2 regions of the Pseudaquabacterium rugosum genome follow, and region 2 is predicted to be linked to the other one. Evidence: predicted binding sites of a transcription regulator. Region 2 holds the regulator's gene; the other holds the start of a gene.
What was found. The regulator LexA, encoded in region 2, represses DNA repair genes until DNA is damaged. The targets are predictions, from matches to a motif close to ACTGTATNNNNATACAGT.

Region 1: recA (recombinase RecA) is a predicted target of LexA. The motif match lies at 1,918-1,935, and genes of this name have one in related genera.

The regions. Positions count from the first base shown of each region.
Region 1 covers NZ_JBBUTF010000028.1:125-9,364, forward strand. Annotated here, with positions in the region: gene AACH11_RS22075 (regulatory protein RecX) at 224-826, opposite strand; gene recA (recombinase RecA) at 823-1,875, opposite strand; gene AACH11_RS22085 (response regulator) at 2,129-2,800, shown strand; gene AACH11_RS22090 (sensor histidine kinase) at 2,885-4,444, shown strand; gene rodA (rod shape-determining protein RodA) at 4,476-5,630, opposite strand; gene mrdA (penicillin-binding protein 2) at 5,668-7,644, opposite strand; gene mreD (rod shape-determining protein MreD) at 7,664-8,185, opposite strand; gene mreC (rod shape-determining protein MreC) at 8,185-9,192, opposite strand.
Region 2 covers NZ_JBBUTF010000003.1:68,111-77,350, forward strand. Annotated here, with positions in the region: gene dapE (succinyl-diaminopimelate desuccinylase) at 1-76, shown strand, start outside; gene prmB (50S ribosomal protein L3 N(5)-glutamine methyltransferase) at 88-1,047, shown strand; gene AACH11_RS02900 (ABC-F family ATP-binding cassette domain-containing protein) at 1,044-3,104, shown strand; gene AACH11_RS02905 (carboxymuconolactone decarboxylase family protein) at 3,220-3,591, opposite strand; gene AACH11_RS02910 (MarR family winged helix-turn-helix transcriptional regulator) at 3,890-4,537, shown strand; gene AACH11_RS02915 (organic hydroperoxide resistance protein) at 4,623-5,057, shown strand; gene AACH11_RS02920 (asparaginase) at 5,038-6,045, opposite strand; gene lexA (transcriptional repressor LexA) at 6,307-7,017, shown strand; gene AACH11_RS02930 (hypothetical protein) at 7,157-7,624, shown strand; gene AACH11_RS02935 (hypothetical protein) at 7,843-8,202, shown strand; gene AACH11_RS02940 (D-2-hydroxyacid dehydrogenase family protein) at 8,341-9,240, shown strand, end outside.

The sequences.
Region 1 (9,240 bases), on a different contig from region 2:
ATTGCTGCTGAGGGGGTATGGGATCCCGGGCTCACCTCATGTGTCAGGCATGGGCAGCCGGGCGGTCGGCCGTGTCACGACCCTGCGGCAGGTCGTCGGCACCGACTCCTCGGGGAAAGGAATCCGGCGGAATTTATCATGCTGCGCTGCGGCATGATTGCGGATGTCACGTATCCGGGGGCAGCCCGCGTGTGCGGCAACCGCACGGAGGGCCGCCGGCCGTTCAGTCGGTCACGTCCGGCTCTGCGGCTGCGTCGTCGTCGGTCGGGCGGTGCGAGGCGACGGGCACGACCCGACGGATCACGTCCAGGGCAAAACCGCGACTGGCCAGAAAGCGCATCTGGCGTGCACGTCCGGCCGCGTCCTGGGCGGGCTGGCCGAACTTGCGTTGCCAGACCTGCAGGGCCCGCTCCTGCTCGGTGCGGGCGAGGTCGGCGGCGGCTTCGGTGTCCAGGCTCAGGCCGTGCTGAGCCAGCTCCTGGCTGATCCGCTGACGTCCCCAGCGGGCCTGGCGCTGGTGCAGACGGCTGGCGATGAAGCGCTCGCTGCTCAGGTGGCCGGCGGCCTGCAACCGGGTGATCACCGCCTCGACGTCGGCACGCAGGCGGGCCTGCAGCGTCTCGTCATCGGTCTCGTCATCCCTCAGGGCGGCCGGATCCGACGCGTCGTCCACCGGCTTCGCGGCCTCGGCGGTGGCGCGTGCCGCCGTCCGCGCGGATTCGCGGGCGGCACGCAGCAGCTTGCGCTGCAGTTCCTGTGGGCTGTGCTCCCGCTGTGCCAGCCACATCAGGGCCCGGCCCTGCAGGGTGGCCGGGCGTCGGTTCACGCCTGTTCTGCCGCCGCTGCGCCGCCGCCGGCCTGCAGCGGTACGCCGAGTGCCTCGCGCACGCGGTTCTCGATCTCGAGCGCCAGGTCAGGGTTCTCTTTCAGGAACTCGCGGGCGTTGTCCTTGCCCTGACCGATCTTCTCGCCGTTGTAGGCATACCAGGCGCCGGACTTGTCGACGATCTTGGCGTTGACGCCCAGATCGATGATCTCGCCTTCCCGGCTGGTGCCTTCGCCGTAGAGGATGTCGAACTCGGCGGTCTTGAAGGGCGGGGCGACCTTGTTCTTGACGACCTTGACCTTGGTCTCGTTGCCGACGATCTCCTCGCCCTTCTTGATGCTGCCGGTGCGGCGGATGTCCAGGCGCACCGAGGCGTAGAACTTCAACGCATTGCCGCCGGTCGTGGTCTCGGGGTTGCCGAACATCACGCCGATCTTCATGCGGATCTGGTTGATGAAGACGACCATGCAGTTGGTCTTCTTGATCGTGCCGGTGAGCTTGCGCAGGGCCTGGCTCATCAGGCGGGCCTGCAGGCCGGGCAGTTGGTCACCCATCTCGCCTTCGATCTCGGCCTTGGGCGTGAGGGCGGCGACCGAATCGATCACGACCAGATCGACCGAACCCGAACGCACCAGGGCATCGACGATCTCGAGTGCCTGCTCGCCGGTGTCGGGCTGGCTGATCAGCAGCTCCTGCAGGTTGACGCCGAGCTTCTGCGCGTAGCTGGTGTCCAGGGCGTGCTCGGCGTCGATGAAGGCCGCGGTGCCCCCGAGCTTCTGCATCTGGGCGACGACCTGCAGCGTGAGCGTGGTCTTGCCCGAGGATTCGGGGCCGTAGATCTCGATGACGCGGCCGCGCGGCAGACCGCCGACGCCGAGGGCGATGTCCAGGCCCAGCGAGCCGGTGGAGACGACCTCGAGCTGTTCGACGGCTTCGCCGTCGCCCAGTCGCATGATCGAGCCCTTGCCGAACTGCTTCTCGATCTGGGCAAGTGCGGCGGCCAGGGCCTTGGCCTTTTCGGTGTTCAGGGCTTTCACGGGTGCGTCCATCTGGGCTCTCCTGTAGGCGGATGAGCCCATTATCGTCATAAAACTGGATGTCCGTACAGTATTCGGCGGGGGGGCCGATCCTGCTGCGGGGGGAACCTGGGGGGATCCGGGGTGGCCGGGCACTCCCGCTGCCGGGGGGCCCCGGCACAGGCCTAGAATCATTTTCACAGAGTTCGAAGCGCTGGCCCGGCCGGGACCGGCGCGGGGCGCGCCGCGGTCGCCGCGGCACGTCCGTCACCCGTCGGAGACCGAGATGCGCATCCTGATAGCCGAAGACGACCAGGTTCTGGCCGATGGATTGTTGCGCTCGCTGCGTGCGTCGGGCTATGCGGTCGATCAGGTCGGCACGGGCAGTGAGGCCGATGCGGCGCTCGCCTCGCACGAGTTCGATCTGCTGATCCTCGATCTCGGCCTGCCCAAGATGCACGGCTTCGAGGTGCTGAAGAAGCTGCGGGCGCGCGGCTCGGCGGTGCCGGTGCTGATCCTGACGGCGGCCGATTCGGTCGAGCAGCGGGTCAAGGGCCTGGATCTGGGGGCCGACGACTACATGGCCAAGCCCTTCTCGCTGCAGGAGCTCGAAGCCCGCGTGCGGGCGCTGACGCGGCGCGGGCTGGGCACCGCCTCCAGCGTGATCCGCCACGGTCCGCTGACCTTCGATGCCACCGGCCGCGTGGCCTACATCAGCGACCAGATGGTCGAGCTGTCGGCGCGCGAGCTCAGCCTGCTGGAGGTGCTGCTGCAGCGCGCCGGTCGTCTGGTCAGCAAGGACCAGCTGGTCGAGCGCCTGTGCGAGTGGGGCGAGGAGGTCTCGAACAACGCGATCGAGGTCTACATCCACCGCCTGCGCAAGAAGATCGAGCAGGGGCCGATCCGCATCGCCACGGTGCGCGGCCTGGGCTACTGCCTGGAGAAGATTCCGTCCTGATCCGGCGCAGGTGCCGCCCGGTCGGGCGGCGGCTGTCGGTCTGGTGTCAGCCGTCGGGCGCTATGCTGCGCGGCCGGACCGACCATGGACACCCACACCCGCGAGCAGCGCTCCCTGTTCGGCGAGATCCTCGACTGGATGCTCGCCCCCCTGCTGCTGCTGTGGCCGATGAGTGTCGCGCTCACCTGGCTGGTGGCCCAGGGCATCGCCAACCGGCCCTACGACCGGGATCTGGGCGAGATGGCGCGCGCGGTGGCGCGCCAGGTGGTGATCACGGCGCCGGCCGCCGCCGATCCGGCCCAGGTGCGGCTGCGCCAGCCCGAGCTGGCCAGCGAGCTGTTGCGTGCGGACGACGCCGACCGCGTGTTCTTCCAGGTGCTGGGCGTGCGCGGCGAGTTCGTCGCTGGCGATCGCGAGCTGCCGGTGCCCGAGGAGTCGCCGGCCGGCAGCTACGAGCTGCGCTTCCGCGACGACCAGGTGCAGACCGACCCGGTGCGGGTGGCCTATCTGTGGTTGCCGGGCTCCGGCCGCCTGGGCGAGGTCGGGCCGCTGGTGCAGGTGGCCGAGACGCTGGACAAGCGCGCGACGCTGGCCACCGAGATCATCAAGGGCGTGATCGTGCCGCAGTTCGTCGTGCTGCCGCTGGCGGTGCTGCTGGTGTGGTTCGCGCTGGCGCGCGGCATCCGGCCGCTCAACGAGCTGCAGCAGCGCATCCGCCGGCGCGCCAGCCATGACCTGGCGCCACTGCCCGAGCGCGACGTGCCCGAGGAGGTGGCGCCGCTGGTGGGGGCGATCAACGATCTGCTGGCGCGGCTGGACCAGTCGATGTCGACGCAGAAGCACTTCCTGGCCGATGCCGCGCACCAGCTGAAGACGCCGCTGGCCGGCCTGCGCATGCAGGCCGAGCTGGCGCAGCGCGAGATCGACGCCGGGCAGCAGGACCCGCAGCAGCTCAAGCGCTCGCTGCAGCAGATCGCCACCGCCAGCCAGCGCGCGGCGCACATGGTCAACCAGCTGTTGGCCATGGCCCGGGCCGAGAGCAAGGACATGGCGCGCAAGCCCGAGCCGGTGGATCTGGCCGCGCTGGCCCGCGAGACGGTGCGCGACTTCGTGCCCAAGGCGATGGACCTGCGCATCGACCTCGGCTACGAGGGGCCGGACGGCGGTGCCCCGGCCACGCCGGCCGCCGGCACGCTGCTCGGCCAGCCGCTGCTGGTGCGTGAGCTGGTGCGCAACCTGGTCGACAACGCGCTGCAGTACACGCCGGCCGGCGGCACGGTGACGGTGCGGGTGATCGACGATCCCTACGGCCAGGTGGCCGTGCTGCAGGTCGAGGACACCGGCCCGGGCATCCCGCCGGCCGAGCGCGCGCTGGTGCTGCAGCCGTTCTACCGGGCGCTGGGCACCAATGTCGATGGCAGCGGCCTGGGCCTGGCCATCGTGCAGGAGATCGTCCAGCAGCACGGCGCGGAACTGACGATCGACGACGCGCGGCCGCGCGCGATGGCCGCGGCCCAGGGCATCACGCCGGGGGCGCTGTTCGCGGTGCGCTTCCGTCTGCAGCCGCGGTCGTCGGGGCCGGTACCGGCGCCGTCGGTGGCGCCGGCCCTGGCGGGTCCGGCCGTCGGCGGTACGGCGGCCTGAGCGGCCTCGCCCAGGCCGGGCCCTGCCGGGCTCAGCGCTGCATCAGGCTCTCGCTGCGCGAGATCGCCATCAGCATGCCGAGCGCCAGACCGAGCGTGACCATCGCCGTGCCGCCGTAGCTGATGAAGGGCAGCGGCACGCCGACCACCGGCAGGATGCCGCTGACCATGCCCATGTTGACGAAGGCGTAGGTGAAGAAGCTCATCGACAGCGCCCCGGCCAGCAGGCGGCCGAACATCGTCGGCGCGCGGGTGGCGATCTGCAGGCCGCGGGCGATCAGGCAGAAGAAGCAGATCATCAGCGTCAGCCCGCCGAGCAGGCCGAATTCCTCGCCGAAGCCGGCGAAGATGAAGTCGGTGGTGCGCTCGGGGATGAACTCCAGGTGGGTCTGGGTGCCGCTCATGAAGCCCTTGCCGCTCAGCCCGCCCGAGCCGATCGCGATCAGTCCCTGCAGGATGTGGAAGCCCTTGCCCAGCGGGTCGGCGGTCGGGTCCAGCAGCGTGCACACGCGTTGCTTCTGGTACTCGCGCAGCACCTTCCAGACGACGTCGGGCTGGCACAGGCCGTCGCCCATGAGGACCAGCGTCGTGATGCCGATGGCCCCGGTCAGCATCACCGGCAGGATCAGCTTCCACGACAGCCCGGCGAAGAACATCACGTAGAGGCCACCCGAGGCGATCAGGATCGAGGTGCCCAGGTCCGGTTGCTTGGCCACCAGCAGCACGGGCACCGCCAGCAGCAGGCCCCCGAGCGCGAAGTCGCGGGCGTCGAGCTGGCCCTCGCGGCGCTGGAACCACCAGGCCATCATCAGCGGCATCGCCAGCTTCAGGATCTCGCTGGGCTGGATCACGACGCCGACGTTCAGCCAGCGCGTGGCGCCCTTCTTGGTGATGCCGAACAGCGCGGTGGCCACCAGCAGCGTCACCCCGATCACGTAGAGCGGGACGGCCAGCGCCTGCAGCCGCTGCAGTGGCACATGGGCCAAGGCGAGCATCAGCCCGAAGCCCAGCAGCATGTTGCGGCCGTGGTCGTTGAAGCGGGTGCCGTGGTCGTAGCCGACCGAGTACATCGTCACCAGACCGAGGGTGGCCAGGGCCAGGATGGCGAGCGCCAGCGGACCGTCGAAGGCCGAGAGCAGGGGCCGCAGGCGCTGCCAGACGGAAGGGCGGTCGAGGACGACGGGCATGGGGGAAGCGTCGGAAGGGCGGCGCGGACGCGACGCGTCAGGGCACCGGCACGATGCGTGCGTCGCTGATCGGCAGCGGGATGTCGGAGGCCGCGCGCGGCGGGCCCATCGGCGCCACGCTCTGGCCTGCGCGGGTGGCGGCGATGTCGGCCTCGCTCGGCCAGCGGTCCAGCAGCAGGTAGTCGAACACGCGGCGGGCGATCGGCGCGGCGGCGGTGGCACCGAAGCCGGCGTTCTCGACGATCACCGCCAGCGCCACCGTCGGCGCCTCCAGCGGCGCGAAGGCGATGTAGAGCGAGTGGTCGCGCTGGTAGTCGGCGAGCCGGCGGGCGTCGTACTTCTGGCCCTGGCGGATGGTCACGGCCTGGGCCGTGCCGGTCTTGCCACCGGACTTGTAGGGCGCGCCGGCGAAGACGGAGGTCGAGGTGCCCGCCTGCGTCACGCCGTACATCGCGTTCATCACCACCCGCACGTGTTCGGGCTTGAGCGGCAAGGGATCGAGCGCCGGGGCCGCTGCCGGGGTGCGGCTGCCGCTGACGTCGTTGCGGATCTCGTGCACCAGGCGCGGCGCATGGCGCTGGCCACCGGCCACCAGGGTGGCCGTGGCATGGGCCAGCTGCAGCATGGTGAAGTTGTTGTAGCCCTGGCCGATGCCCAGCGAGATGGTCTCGCCGGCGTACCACTTCTGTTGCGCGGGCTTCTTGTAGGTCTCGCGCTTCCAGGTCGTCGAGGGCAGCACGCCGCGGGCTTCGCCCTGCAGGTCGATGCCGGTGCGCTCGCCGAAACCGTAGGGCGAGAGCTGGGCGTGCATCAGGTCCACGCCCATCTCGTTGGCCAGCGAGTAGTAGTAGACGTTGGACGACAGCACGATCGAGCGGTACATGTCCACCGAGCCCAGGCCATGGTCGCCGTGGCTGCGGAAGGCGTTGCCGCCGAAGGTGAAGGTGCCGCCGTCGTGGATCACGGTGCCGGCCGTGCGCTTGCCGCTGGTCAGCGCGGCCATCGCCATGAAGGGCTTGAAGGTCGAGCCCGGCGGGTAGGTGCCGCGCAGCGCGCGGTTGAGCAGCGGCTTGTCCAGGCTCTCGTTGAGTGCGCGCCAGTTCTCGACATCGATGCCGTCGACGAACAGGTTGGGGTCGAAGCCCGGCCGGCTGACCATGGCCAGCACCTCGCCGTTGCGCGGATCGATGGCCACCAGCGCGCCGCGGCGCTCGCCGAACAGCTGTTCGACCAGGGCCTGCAGCTTGATGTCCAGCGACAGCACCAGGGTCTGGCCCGGCGAGGCCGGATGGCTGCGCAGCTTGCGCACCGCATGGCCGCCGGCCGAGGTCTCCAGCTCCTCGAAGCCGGTGATGCCGTGCAGCTCACGCTCGTAGAACTGTTCGATGCCCTGCTTGCCGATCACGTCGGTGCCGCGGTAGTTGGCCTGGTCCTCTTCGGGCCAGTCCTCCATCGCGTCCTTCTCGCGCTGGCTGATGCGGCCGATGTAGCCGATCAGATGGCCCCCGATCTCGCCGGCCGGGTAGGTGCGGAACAGGCGCGCGCGCACCTCGACGCCCGGAAAGCGGAAGCGCTGGGCGGTGAAGCGGGCGACCTCCTCGTCGCTGAGCTTGTTGCGCAGCGGCAGCGATTCGAAGCTCTTGCCGTCCTCCAGCAGGCGGCGGAAGCGGCGGCGGTCGCGCGGCTGCACGTCGATGATGGTGGCCAGCTCGTCGATCAGCGCATCGAGCGGACGGTTGATGCGCGAGGGCGTGATCTCCAGCGTGTAGGCCGAGTAGTTGTCGGCCAGCACCACGCCATGGCGATCGACGATCAGCCCCCGGTTGGGCACGATGGGGACGACCGCCGTGCGGTTGGCCTCGGCCTGGGCCATGTAGTCGTCGTGGCGGGTGACCTGCAGGTGGACCAGCCGGAACCCCAGCAGGCCGAAGCAGCCGAGCACGAACAGCGTGGCCGCGATCACCCGTCCGCGGAAGCGGTGCAGCTCGCGTTCGGTGTTCTTGAGCTCGGTCACCCGCGGCCTCCGCGTGGGCTCAGAGCGGCCGGTTGGCGTCCGGGTCGGGTGCGCGGCGCTGAGGCGCCAGCAGCAGCCAGACCACGACCGGCCACAGCAGGGCTTCGGCCGCCGGCGCGGCCAGCCACCACCAGCCCGGGAACATGCCGCCGACGGCCAGCCGCGCCAGCAGGGCCACCAGGTGGGCCAGCGCGAACACCGGCAGGATCTGCAGCGCCTGTGCGGGCAGGCTGAACCACAGCAGGCGGCGGTGGATCATCAGCGCACCGTAGGACAGCAGCGTGTAGGCCAGCGCGTGCTGGCCCAGCACCGCCCCCTGCTGCACGTCCATCACCAGTCCGAGCACGAAGCCCACGCCCACGCCGATGCGCAGCGGCTGGTGCACGTTCCAGCAGGCCAGCACCAGCGCCACCAGATCCGGGGCACCGGCGTTGCGGCCCATCGGCACCATCTCCAGCAGCACCGCGATGATCAGCGTCATCGCGATGAACAGCGGGTTGACGGGCAGGAGCAGCTGGTCGCTGCCGCGCGGCATGATCATCAGCGGCTCCGGAGTGTGGATGCGGCGGCCGAGGCCGGGCGAGCGGCCACGGCGCTGGCAGGCGCCGACGCGGCTGCCGCCGATGCGCCCGCACCGCGCCGGAAGGCCGGTGCGCTGGCGGCGGATGCGGCGCTGTCGGGCCTGGGCGGCATCTGCTCGCCCACGGGTTCGAGCACCATCACGTGGCGCAGGCCCTCGATGGGGGCCGTCGGCCGCAGCACGATGCGGGCGAAGCCGGCGTCCGAGCGGCGTTCGACCCGCAGCACCCGGGCCACCGGCAGGCCCGGCGGGTAGATGCCATCCAGGCCGCTGGTGCTCAGCAGGTCGCCGGCCTGCACGTCGGCGTTGGCGGCCATGTAGCGCAGCTCCAGCGCGGTGCCGCCCTCGATCCCGCCGAAGGCCGCGCCGCGGACCTGGGTGCGGGTGTTGAGCACCGGGATCGCCGCATCGCGGTCGGTCAGCAGCGTGACCACCGACGACAGCGGATAGACCTCGGTGACCTGGCCGAGCACGCCCGCCTCGTTGATCACCGGCGCACCGGCGCGGATGCCGTGGTGGCTGCCGCGATCGATGAACACCTTGCGGGAGTAGGGATCGGCGGCCACGTACAGCAGTTCGGCCGCGGTGCCGCGCACGGTCAGTGCCGGGCGCAGCTCCAGCAGACGCCGCAACTGCTGGTTCTCCTGGGTCAGTTGCTCGGTGCGTGCGGCGCGCTCGGACAGCTGCGCCAGCTGCGCGCGGGCGGCGCTGGCGCCATCGAGTGCCAGCTTCAGCCCCTGCAGGTACTGGCGCAGACCGCGGGTGAACTCCACCGGCACCAGCAGCGCCTGCTGCACCGGCAGCAGCGCCGTGGCCAGACCGGCGCGCACCGGTTGGGTCATGTTCCAGCGGGTGTCGGCGGCCATCAGGCAGACGGCCAGCGCCGAGCACAGCGCCAGCTTCGTCAGCGCCGACGGGCCCTGACGGAAGAACGGCGGCGGCGTGCGGTCGATCGTGGCGATCGGCATGGCGGGCGGCTCGGGCAGGAGAACGACGCGGCGTGCCGCGTCAGTGGC
Region 2 (9,240 bases):
CGAGCACGTGCGTGTGGCCGACCTGGTGCCGCTGACCGCCATCTACCGCCGCACGCTGCTCACGCTGCTGGCCTGAACCCGCATCCGATGACCGATACCCCCTCGCCGGCCCGACCCGGCTGCGTGCTGGCCCTGATCGAGGCCGCCGCCGCGCGCCTGGACGCCGCCGGCGTCGCCTATGGCCATGGCACGACCAACGCCTTCGACGAGGCCGCCTGGCTGGTGCTGTGGCGCCTGGGCCTGCCGCTGGACGCGCTCGACGACCATGCCGACGACGCGGTCGACGCCGCCGCCACCGCGCGCATCGATGCCCTGGTGGACGAGCGCATCGCCAGCCGCCGGCCGGCCGCCTACCTGACCGGCGAGGCCTGGCTGCAGGGCGTGCCCTTCACCGTCGACGAGCGGGTCATCATCCCGCGCTCGCTGATCGCCGAGCCGCTGGCCGACGGCGCCATCGACGTCTGGCTGGGCGCGCACACCCGCCGCGTGCTGGACCTGTGCACCGGCAACGGCAGCCTGGCCGTGCTCGCCGCACTGGCCTGGCCCGAGGTCGCCGTGCACGCGGCCGATCTGAGCGCCGACGCGCTGGCCGTCGCGCGGCTGAACGTCGAGCGCCACGGCCTGGCCGCACGCATCACGCTGCACCAGGGCGACGGCCTGCAGGCCGTGGACGGCGAGCCGCCGTTCGACCTCATCCTGTGCAACCCGCCCTATGTCTGCCGCGCCGGCATGGACGCGCTGCCGCCGGAGTTCCGCGCCGAACCGGCACTGGCCCTCGACGGCAACGTGGGTGGCGCCGACGACGGCATGGACTTCATCCGTCCGCTGCTGCAGGCCGCCGCCGGCCGCATGAGCGCCGAGGCGGTGCTGGTGCTGGAGATCGGCCACGAGCGCGCGCATTTCGAGGCCGCCTTCCCGGCCCTGGCGCCGGTCTGGCTGCCGACCAGCGCCGGGGATGACCAGGTGCTGCTGCTGACGCGGTCGATGCTGGTGGACGCCGGCGTCGATGTCGCGGTGCCGGCCACGGCCCAGGGAGACGCCCGATGATCACGCTGCGCAACGTCACGCTGCGCCGCGGCGTCAAGGTGGTGCTCGAAGGCGCCACCGTCACCCTCAACCCGGGCGAGAAGGCCTCGCTGATCGGCCGCAACGGCGCCGGCAAGTCCAGCCTGTTCGCGCTGCTGACCGAGCGGCTGCAGGCCGACCAGGGCGACGTCGAGATCCCGCCGGGCTGGCGCATCGGCGAGGTCGCCCAGCACATGCCCGAGACCGGGCAGCCGGCCAGCGACTTCGTGCTGGACGGTGATCTGCCCCTGGTGGCCGCGCGCGAGCAGCTGGCCGCGGCCGAGGCCAGCGGCGATGGCCACGCGATGGCCGATGCCCACGTGGCGCTCGAGAACGCCGGCGCCTTCGACGCCCGCGCCCGTGCGCAGGCGCTGCTGCTGGGCCTGGGCTTCCGCGGCGAGCAGCTCGATGCACCGGTCGACAGCTTCTCCGGCGGCTGGCGCATGCGCCTGCAGCTGGCGCGCGCGCTGATGTGCCCGTCGGACCTGCTGCTGCTCGACGAGCCGACCAACCACCTGGACCTCGACGCGCTCGTCTGGCTGGAGAACTGGCTCAAGCGCTATCCGGGCACGCTGCTGGTGATCAGCCACGACCGCGAGTTCCTGGACGCGATCACCACCGTCACCCTGCACCTGGAGGATGCGCAGTTGACGCGTTACGGCGGCAACTACAGCACCTTCGAGATGATGCGCGCCGAGCGCATGGAGCAGCAGCAGGCCGCGTTCGCGAAGCAGCAGGACAAGATCGCCCACCTGCAGCGCTTCATCGACCGCTTCAAGGCCCAGGCCACCAAGGCCAAGCAGGCGCAGAGCCGGGTCAAGGCGCTGGCGCGGATGGAGAAGCTCGCCCCGGTGCTGACCGCCAGCGACTTCGACTTCAGCTTCCGCGAGCCGGTGAGCCTGCCCAACCCGATGCTGACGATGCGGGAGCTGCGCTGCGGCTATCCGCTGCCGGCCGGCGAGAGCGATCCGCAGGCCCAGCCCGGTGACGAACCCGGCGCCAAGGTCATCGTCCGTCATGTCAACCGCACCGTGCTGGCCGGCCAGCGCATCGGCATCCTGGGCGCCAACGGCCAGGGCAAGTCCACGCTGGTCAAGACCATTGCCCACGCGCTGGCGCCGCAGGGCGGCACGCTGATCGAGGGCAAGGGTCTGGCCATCGGCTACTTCGCCCAGCAGGAACTCGATCTGCTGAGCGAGGACGACACCCCGCTGCAGCGCATGATCCGGCTGGCACGCGAGGTCTCACCCAACGCCCGGGAACAGGAGCTGCGCAACTTCCTCGGCCAGTTCCGCTTCACCGGCGACATGGTCAACCAGAGCGTGGGCACGCTGTCGGGCGGCGAGCGCGCGCGGCTGGTGATGGCCACCATCGTCTGGCAGCGGCCCAACCTGCTGCTGCTCGACGAGCCGACCAACCACCTGGACCTGACCACCCGCGAGGCGCTGTCGATCGCCCTCAACGAGTTCGAGGGCACGGTGATGCTGGTCAGCCACGACCGGGCCCTGCTGCGCGAGACCTGCGACGAGTTCTGGCTGGTGTCCACCGGCGGCGTCGAGCCCTTCGACGGCGACCTCGACGACTACCAGCAGTGGCTGCTCGAGGTCAGCCGCGCCCAGGCCCGCGGCCTGCCGCCCCCGCCGGCCCCGCGCCCGGTGCTGGCCAGCGAGACGGTGAGCGCCGCGACCGCCACCGGCAAGGCCGGCGGCAAGCCGTCGGCCGCCCCGGCGACCGCACCCGCGGCCGCTGCCAACCCCAAGGACGACCGCAAGCGCGCGGCCCAGGCCCGCACCGAGCTGGCCAACCGCACCCGTCCGCTGCGCCACGAGATCGCGCAGATCGACAGCCGGATGGACAAGCTCAACGCCGAGAAGGGCGAGCTCGAAGCCCAGTTGTCGACGGCCGGCCTGTCGGGCGCCGAGATTGCCGACGCCGGTCGACGGCTGAACCATGTCTGCGCCGAGATCGAGATGCTGGAGGAGCGCTGGCTGACGCTCAACGAGCAGATCGAGCAGCTGACGTCCGAAGCGGGCGGCTGAGGCCCGGGCGCTGCGGCCGCGACTGCGACTGCGACTGCGACTGCGACTGCGACTGCGACTGCGGCTGCGGGCCGGCCCCGGCCAAGCCGGGCGGCCTGGCCACCGGCCACCGCCCTCAGGCGCCCGGCCCGGGCTCCTCGAACACCAGGCCGTTGTCGGCCATGAACTCGCGCGCGGCACGGAAGGCCTCGATCGCCGCTGGCGCGCCGGCATAGGGCGCGACGTGCAGCAGCACCTCGCGCAGCTCGGCCAGCGTGGCGCCGTTGTTGAGCGCGCCCCGCAGATGGCCCTTGAGCTCCTGGCTGCGGCCGAGCGCGGCCAGCATGGCCACCGTGCACAGGCTGCGCTGCTTGAGCGCCAGCCCGTCGCGCTGCCAGCTCGATCCCCAGGCGTGCTGGTTGACCCAGTCCTGCAGCGGCTGGCTGAACGCATCGGCCGAGCCGAGTGCCCGGTCGACGAAGACATCGCCCATCACCTGGCGGCGCATGCGCTCGCCGGGGCCGATGGCGCGCGGGCCGGCGCCGGCCTCCGGCACGGTGCGCTCCGGGCCCGCGGCGGCCGGCGTGGCGGCGTGCAAGGACGAGGACGAGGACGAGGACGTGAACGCGGGTGTCGGATCGGACATGGAGCGGGCCTGCCTGGGGAGGGTGGCACCGGTGACGCCAGCGCCAGCGGTGCATGGGAGCTCCGGAGTATCGGCGGCTCGCCCCACAAGCCCCTGACGTCAGCGGGCCTGTCCCGTCATCCGATTGCACGCAATTCAATTGCAGACGACAGTCCACGCCATGCCGCGCGGACCGTCACGCTCTCCCCTCGCCACCACGGGCACAACCGCGGCGACCACCACGGCCACCACGGCCACCACCGCCGCGGCGGCCGATCCCGCGCCAGGCGCCGATGCCCGCTGGCTGCAGCTCGATCACCAGCTCTGCTTCGCGCTCTACGCGACCTCGCTGGCGATGACCAAGGTCTACAAGCCCCTGCTGGCACCGCTGGGCCTGACCTATCCGCAGTACCTGGTGATGCTGGTGCTGTGGGAGCAGGACGGCCTGGGCGTGCGCGAGCTCGGCGCCCGGCTGAACCTGGACAGCGGCACGCTGACACCGCTGCTCAAGCGCCTGGCGGCCCAGGGCCTGCTGCAGCGCGACCGTGACACGGGCGACGAACGGCGCCTGAACCTGCGCCTGAGCGCCGAGGGCCGGGCCCTGCGGCAACGCGCGCAGGACATCCCGCAGGCCGTGCTGTGCGCGACCGCCTGCGACATCGACACCGTGTCCCGCCTGACGCAGGAACTCGGCGGCCTGCGCGCCCGGCTGCTGCAGGCCGCGGGTGCCGAGCCACCAGCGCCGCCAGCGCCGCCGACCCGAGGCGCGCCGACGCGCGGCGCCGGTGGTTCCGTGCGCCGCGCCGCCCCACCGTCCCCCGGCCGCTGACACGCGAGCCCACCGCTTTCCTTCCCTGCGGCCGGCACGCCCGCCGGCCGCCTCTTCCCCCGCGCCACCCTCACAGGAGACCCTGATGGCCATCCACCCCACCGCCTACACCGCCACCGCCACCGCCACCGGAGGCCGCGCCGGCACCATCGAATCGAACGACGGCCGCCTGAAGGCCGCCCTGTCCACGCCCAAGGCGCTGGGCGGCGATGACGGCGCCGGCACCAATCCCGAGCAGCTGTTCGCCGCCGGCTACTCGGCCTGCTTCATCGGCGCGATGAAGGCCGTCGCCGGCCGCCAGAAGCTCCAGCTGCCGGCCGAAGTGAGCATCACCAGCGATGTGGGCATCGGCCCGCTGGTCGGCAAGGAAGGCTGCTTCGGCATCTCGGTGGCGATGCGCATCAGCGTGCCGGGCATGGAGCGCGCCGCGCTGGAAGCCCTGGTCGCCCAGGCGCACGAGGTCTGCCCGTACAGCAACGCCACCCGTGGCAACGTCGACGTCACGCTGACGGTCGTCTGAGTCCGGCGGCGGCGGGGCCTTGCGGGCCCGCCACGCGCTGCTGCAGCAGCCACAGCTGCAGCAGCGCGCGCGCCTGCCAGGGCGAGAACGCGGCCGCCGGCCCGGCCGCCGGCCCGACGATCACGCCATCGCCACAGCGGCTGGCCAGCCAGACCGGGCAGCCGCCGGCCTGCGCCCGCTCCAGCGCCGCCTGCAAGGCCCGGTGCACCGTGCCGTTGCCCGTGGTGGCCACGACCAGCCCCTGCACGCCGGCAGCCCGCAGCGCATCGACCTGGCGCGCGTCGGCCCCCGCATGGCTGCCCACCACCTCGACCCAGGGCCAGTCGGTGACCGGCACCTGCAGCGCCGCCGCACACGGCCCGACCGGCAGGGCCGTGGCCACCGGCCAGGGCCGCAGCAGGCGGACGTTCCCCTCCTCGATCCAGGCCAGCACGCCCGCATCACCGGCGGCCAGCGCATCGAGCCGGTACGGATGGCGCTTGCGCACGTCGGCCGCCGCCATCACCCGCCCACCGGCCACGACCAGCACGCCACACGCGCCCGGTGTGCGCGCCAGCCGCACCGCATCGAGCAGGTTCTGCGGGCCGTCCGGCGCCAGGGCGGTGGCCGGGCGCATCGCCGCGGTCAGCACCACCGGCTTGGTCGGCGCCAACACGGCCTGCAGCCAGATCGCGGTCTCCTCCAGCGTGTCGGTGCCGTGCGTGATGACCAGGCCGGGCACCTCGGGCCGCGCCAGATGGGCGGCCACCCTGCGGCCGAGCGCCTGCCAGGTCGCCGGGTCCATGTCCTTGCTGTCGAGCTGGGCCACCTGTTCGGCCTCGAACGCCACCCCCGGCTCGGCACCGAGCGCCGGCACCGCCGCCAGCAGCTGCGCGACGCTGATCTGCGCGGCCGTATAACCGACATTGTCGAGAGCCTGCGTCGACGCACCGGCGATGGTGCCGCCGGTCCCCAGGATCGGCAGGATGACGGGATCGGTGCTTGGCATCGATGAGCCTCTGGATGAAAATACAGTGACTGGATACGTGAACAGGCTGGATGGACCGCCAGCCTGGCGCCACGGGTCCGCCGCCCGCGGCGGCCGCCCCGGACCGACACCGGCCGGTGCGTGCCGCGCCGATTGTCGCCCCGGGCTCCCGCCCGGGCCGCAACGCCCATCCGGGGTGGCGCACCTGACGCCGTCCAGGGTCCATCCGGTCGCCGATCCAGCCGCCCGTCCCTTCCAACGCCCCTCGCACGTGGCCCCCACATGACCGACGCGCCCAAGCTCACCGCTCGCCAGCAGCAGATCCTCGACCTCGTGCGCGAGGCCATCGAGCGCACCGGCGCCCCGCCGACCCGCGCCGAGATCGCCGCCACCCTCGGCTACCGTTCGGCCAACGCGGCCGAAGAGCACCTGCAGGCGCTGGCCCGCAAGGGCGTGATCGAGCTGGTCGGCGGCACCTCGCGCGGCATCCGCCTGCCGCAGCCGACCCTCGCGCGCATCAACGATGCCCGGGAGGCCAAGGCCCGCACCCGCCCGGCTCCGGCCGCGCGCACCCTGCCGGCCGCCCCGCCGGCGGTGCTCGCCTCGCTGAGCCTGCCGCTGGTCGGACGCGTGGCCGCCGGCCATCCGATCCTGGCCGAGCAGCACATCGAGGAGCACTACGCGGTCAGCCCGGCCCTGTTCAGCGGCACGCCCGATTACCTGCTGCGCGTGCGCGGCCTGAGCATGCGAGACGCCGGCATCCTCGACGGCGACCTGCTGGCCGTGCGCCGGCTGCCGACCGCCCGCAACGGCCAGATCGTCGTGGCCCGGCTCGGCGAGGAGGTCACCGTCAAGCGCTGGGAGCAGCAGGGCCGCCGCCTGCGCCTGTTGCCCGCCAATCCCGACTTCGAGCCGATCACCGTCGACGAGTCCAGCGGTTTCGCGCTCGAGGGCATCGCCGTCGGCCTGATCCGCAAGGATTTCAACGCCTGAGCCTGCGCGGGCGGCGACAGCGGCGCGGCGCCCACCGCGCACCGGAGTGGGCGGCAACCCGCCGCCTGTTCGGCTCTTCGGCCATGGAGGCCTCGGCGAACAATGGGTCAACGCTGCCCATGACCGACGCCCCGCCGCCATGAACGCCCTGCCGCCCCGTCTGCCGTACCGCATGTTGCGCTGGTTCACCCGCCGCGATGCGGAGCCGGCGTGGCCGGCTGCGCCGAGCACCTTGGCGGCCTCGCGCCTGGAGGTCTGCCCGCCCGAGGGCTGGGCCTCGACGCTGAGCTGGCGCGGCCGCTGGCAGCGGCTGATCGCCCGCCACGACTGGCTGCAACTGCCCAGCCATCCGCGTCAACGGCTGCCGGGCGTGCGCCAGGCCTTCCTCGACACGCTGTTCGACCTGGACGATCCGGCGGCCGCCACGCTGCGCCGACGGGTGACGGCCGCCGGCTCGCTGCGCGAGCTCTGGCACCTGCGCAGCGCGGTCTACGCCATGGTCGCGCGCCTGGACACCCAGGCCGAGGCCGAGCGGCGACTGCAGCGGCTGAACCTTCATTTCCCGGTGCGCGCGACCCGCGGCACCGGACAGGACACGCCGCGATGACGGTGCCGGTGCGCACCCGGCGCCCCTCCCCGGCGCGCACGCCGACCCGGACGCCGACCCCGGCGCGCCGCGCATCCGACCGGCAAGGCCTGTCAGGCCTGTCAGGCCTGGCAGACGCGGCAAGCCCGGCACGGGCGGCGCAGGTCGGGCCGCTCATCCACCCCTGGCCCGACGCCCCCGCCACGCTGCACGAGGCCCTGGTGGCGCGGCCGACGCCGATGCCCCCCTCCGCGCTGCCGCACGACGGCCGGTCAGATCCGGCGTCCGCAACGTCTCCCTCGCCGTGGACGGCCTGCGGCCTGCCCCAGGACCGCCAGGCCCGGGTCGCGGCGGCGCGCGCGCTGATCGAGCTGCAGCAGGCCTTCCGCCAGGCCATCGGCCTGCTCGATGGCCTGCCCTACCGGCGCCAGCTGCAGCGCCAGGTGGATCTGGCCCGCGATCCCGCGGACCTGTGGCTGCTGCGGCGCTCGGTGTTGCCGCCCCTGCAGGCCCTGGGCAGCTGTGCCGAGCGCGCGATCTGGCAGCTCGAACACAGCATCGCCCGCAGCGTCTCCCAGCACGCACCGCCGATGGCCTGAGGCGCCACCGGCACGGCGGCAGGTCGCCCCCCGCGGGCGCGGGCGCGGGCACGGCCGCCGTGGCAGCGTCCGCGTCGCCCTGGCGGCAGGCGGTTCCGGCAGGCCGCTCAGCGCACGGCACAATCCGGGGCGCAGATCATGAACATCATCATCCTCGACGACTATCAGGACGCGGTGCGCAAGCTCGCCTGCGCCCAACGCCTGGAACCCTGGGCGGCCAAGGTCTACACCAACACGGTCAAGGGCACCGGCCAGCTGTCGGTCCGCCTGCGCGATGCCGAAGTGCTGGTGCTGATCCGTGAACGCACCCAGTTTCCGCGGGCGCTGCTGGAAAAGCTGCCGCGCCTGCGCCTGATCGCGCAGACCGGCCGTGTCGGCAGCCACATCGATGTCGAGGCCTGCACACGGCTGGGCATCGCGGTGGCCGAGGGCGTGGGCTCGCCGGTGGCACCGGCCGAACTGACCTGGGCCCTCATCATGGCCGCCATGCGTCGGCTGCCGCAGTACATCGGCAACCTCAAGCATGGCGCCTGGCAGCAGAGCGGCCTGAAGGCGGCGGCGATGCCGACCAACTTCGGACTCGGCATGGTGCTGCGTGGCAAGACCATGGGCATCTGGGGCTACGGCCGCATCGGCACGCTGGTGGCCGGCTATGCCCGGGCCTTCGGCATGCAGGTGGTGGTCTGGGGCAGCGAGGCCTCGCGCAGCCGTGCGGTGGCCGACGGCCTGCTGGCCGCGCCCTCGCGTGAATCCCTGTTCGAGCAGTCCGACGTGCTCAGCCTGCACCTGCGCCTGTGCGAGTCCAACCACGGCCTGGTGCGGCTGGAGGACCTGTCCCGGATGAAGTCGACGGCGCTGTTCGTCAACACCTCGCGGGCCGAGCTGGTCGAGGACGGCGCGCTGGTGTCGGCGCTGAACAAGTGCCGCCCCGGCATGGCCGCGGTCGACGTGTTCGAGAGCGAGCCCATCCTGCAGGGCCACCCGCTGCTGCGGCTGGAGAACGCGATCTGCACGCCGCACATCGGCTACGTCGAGCAG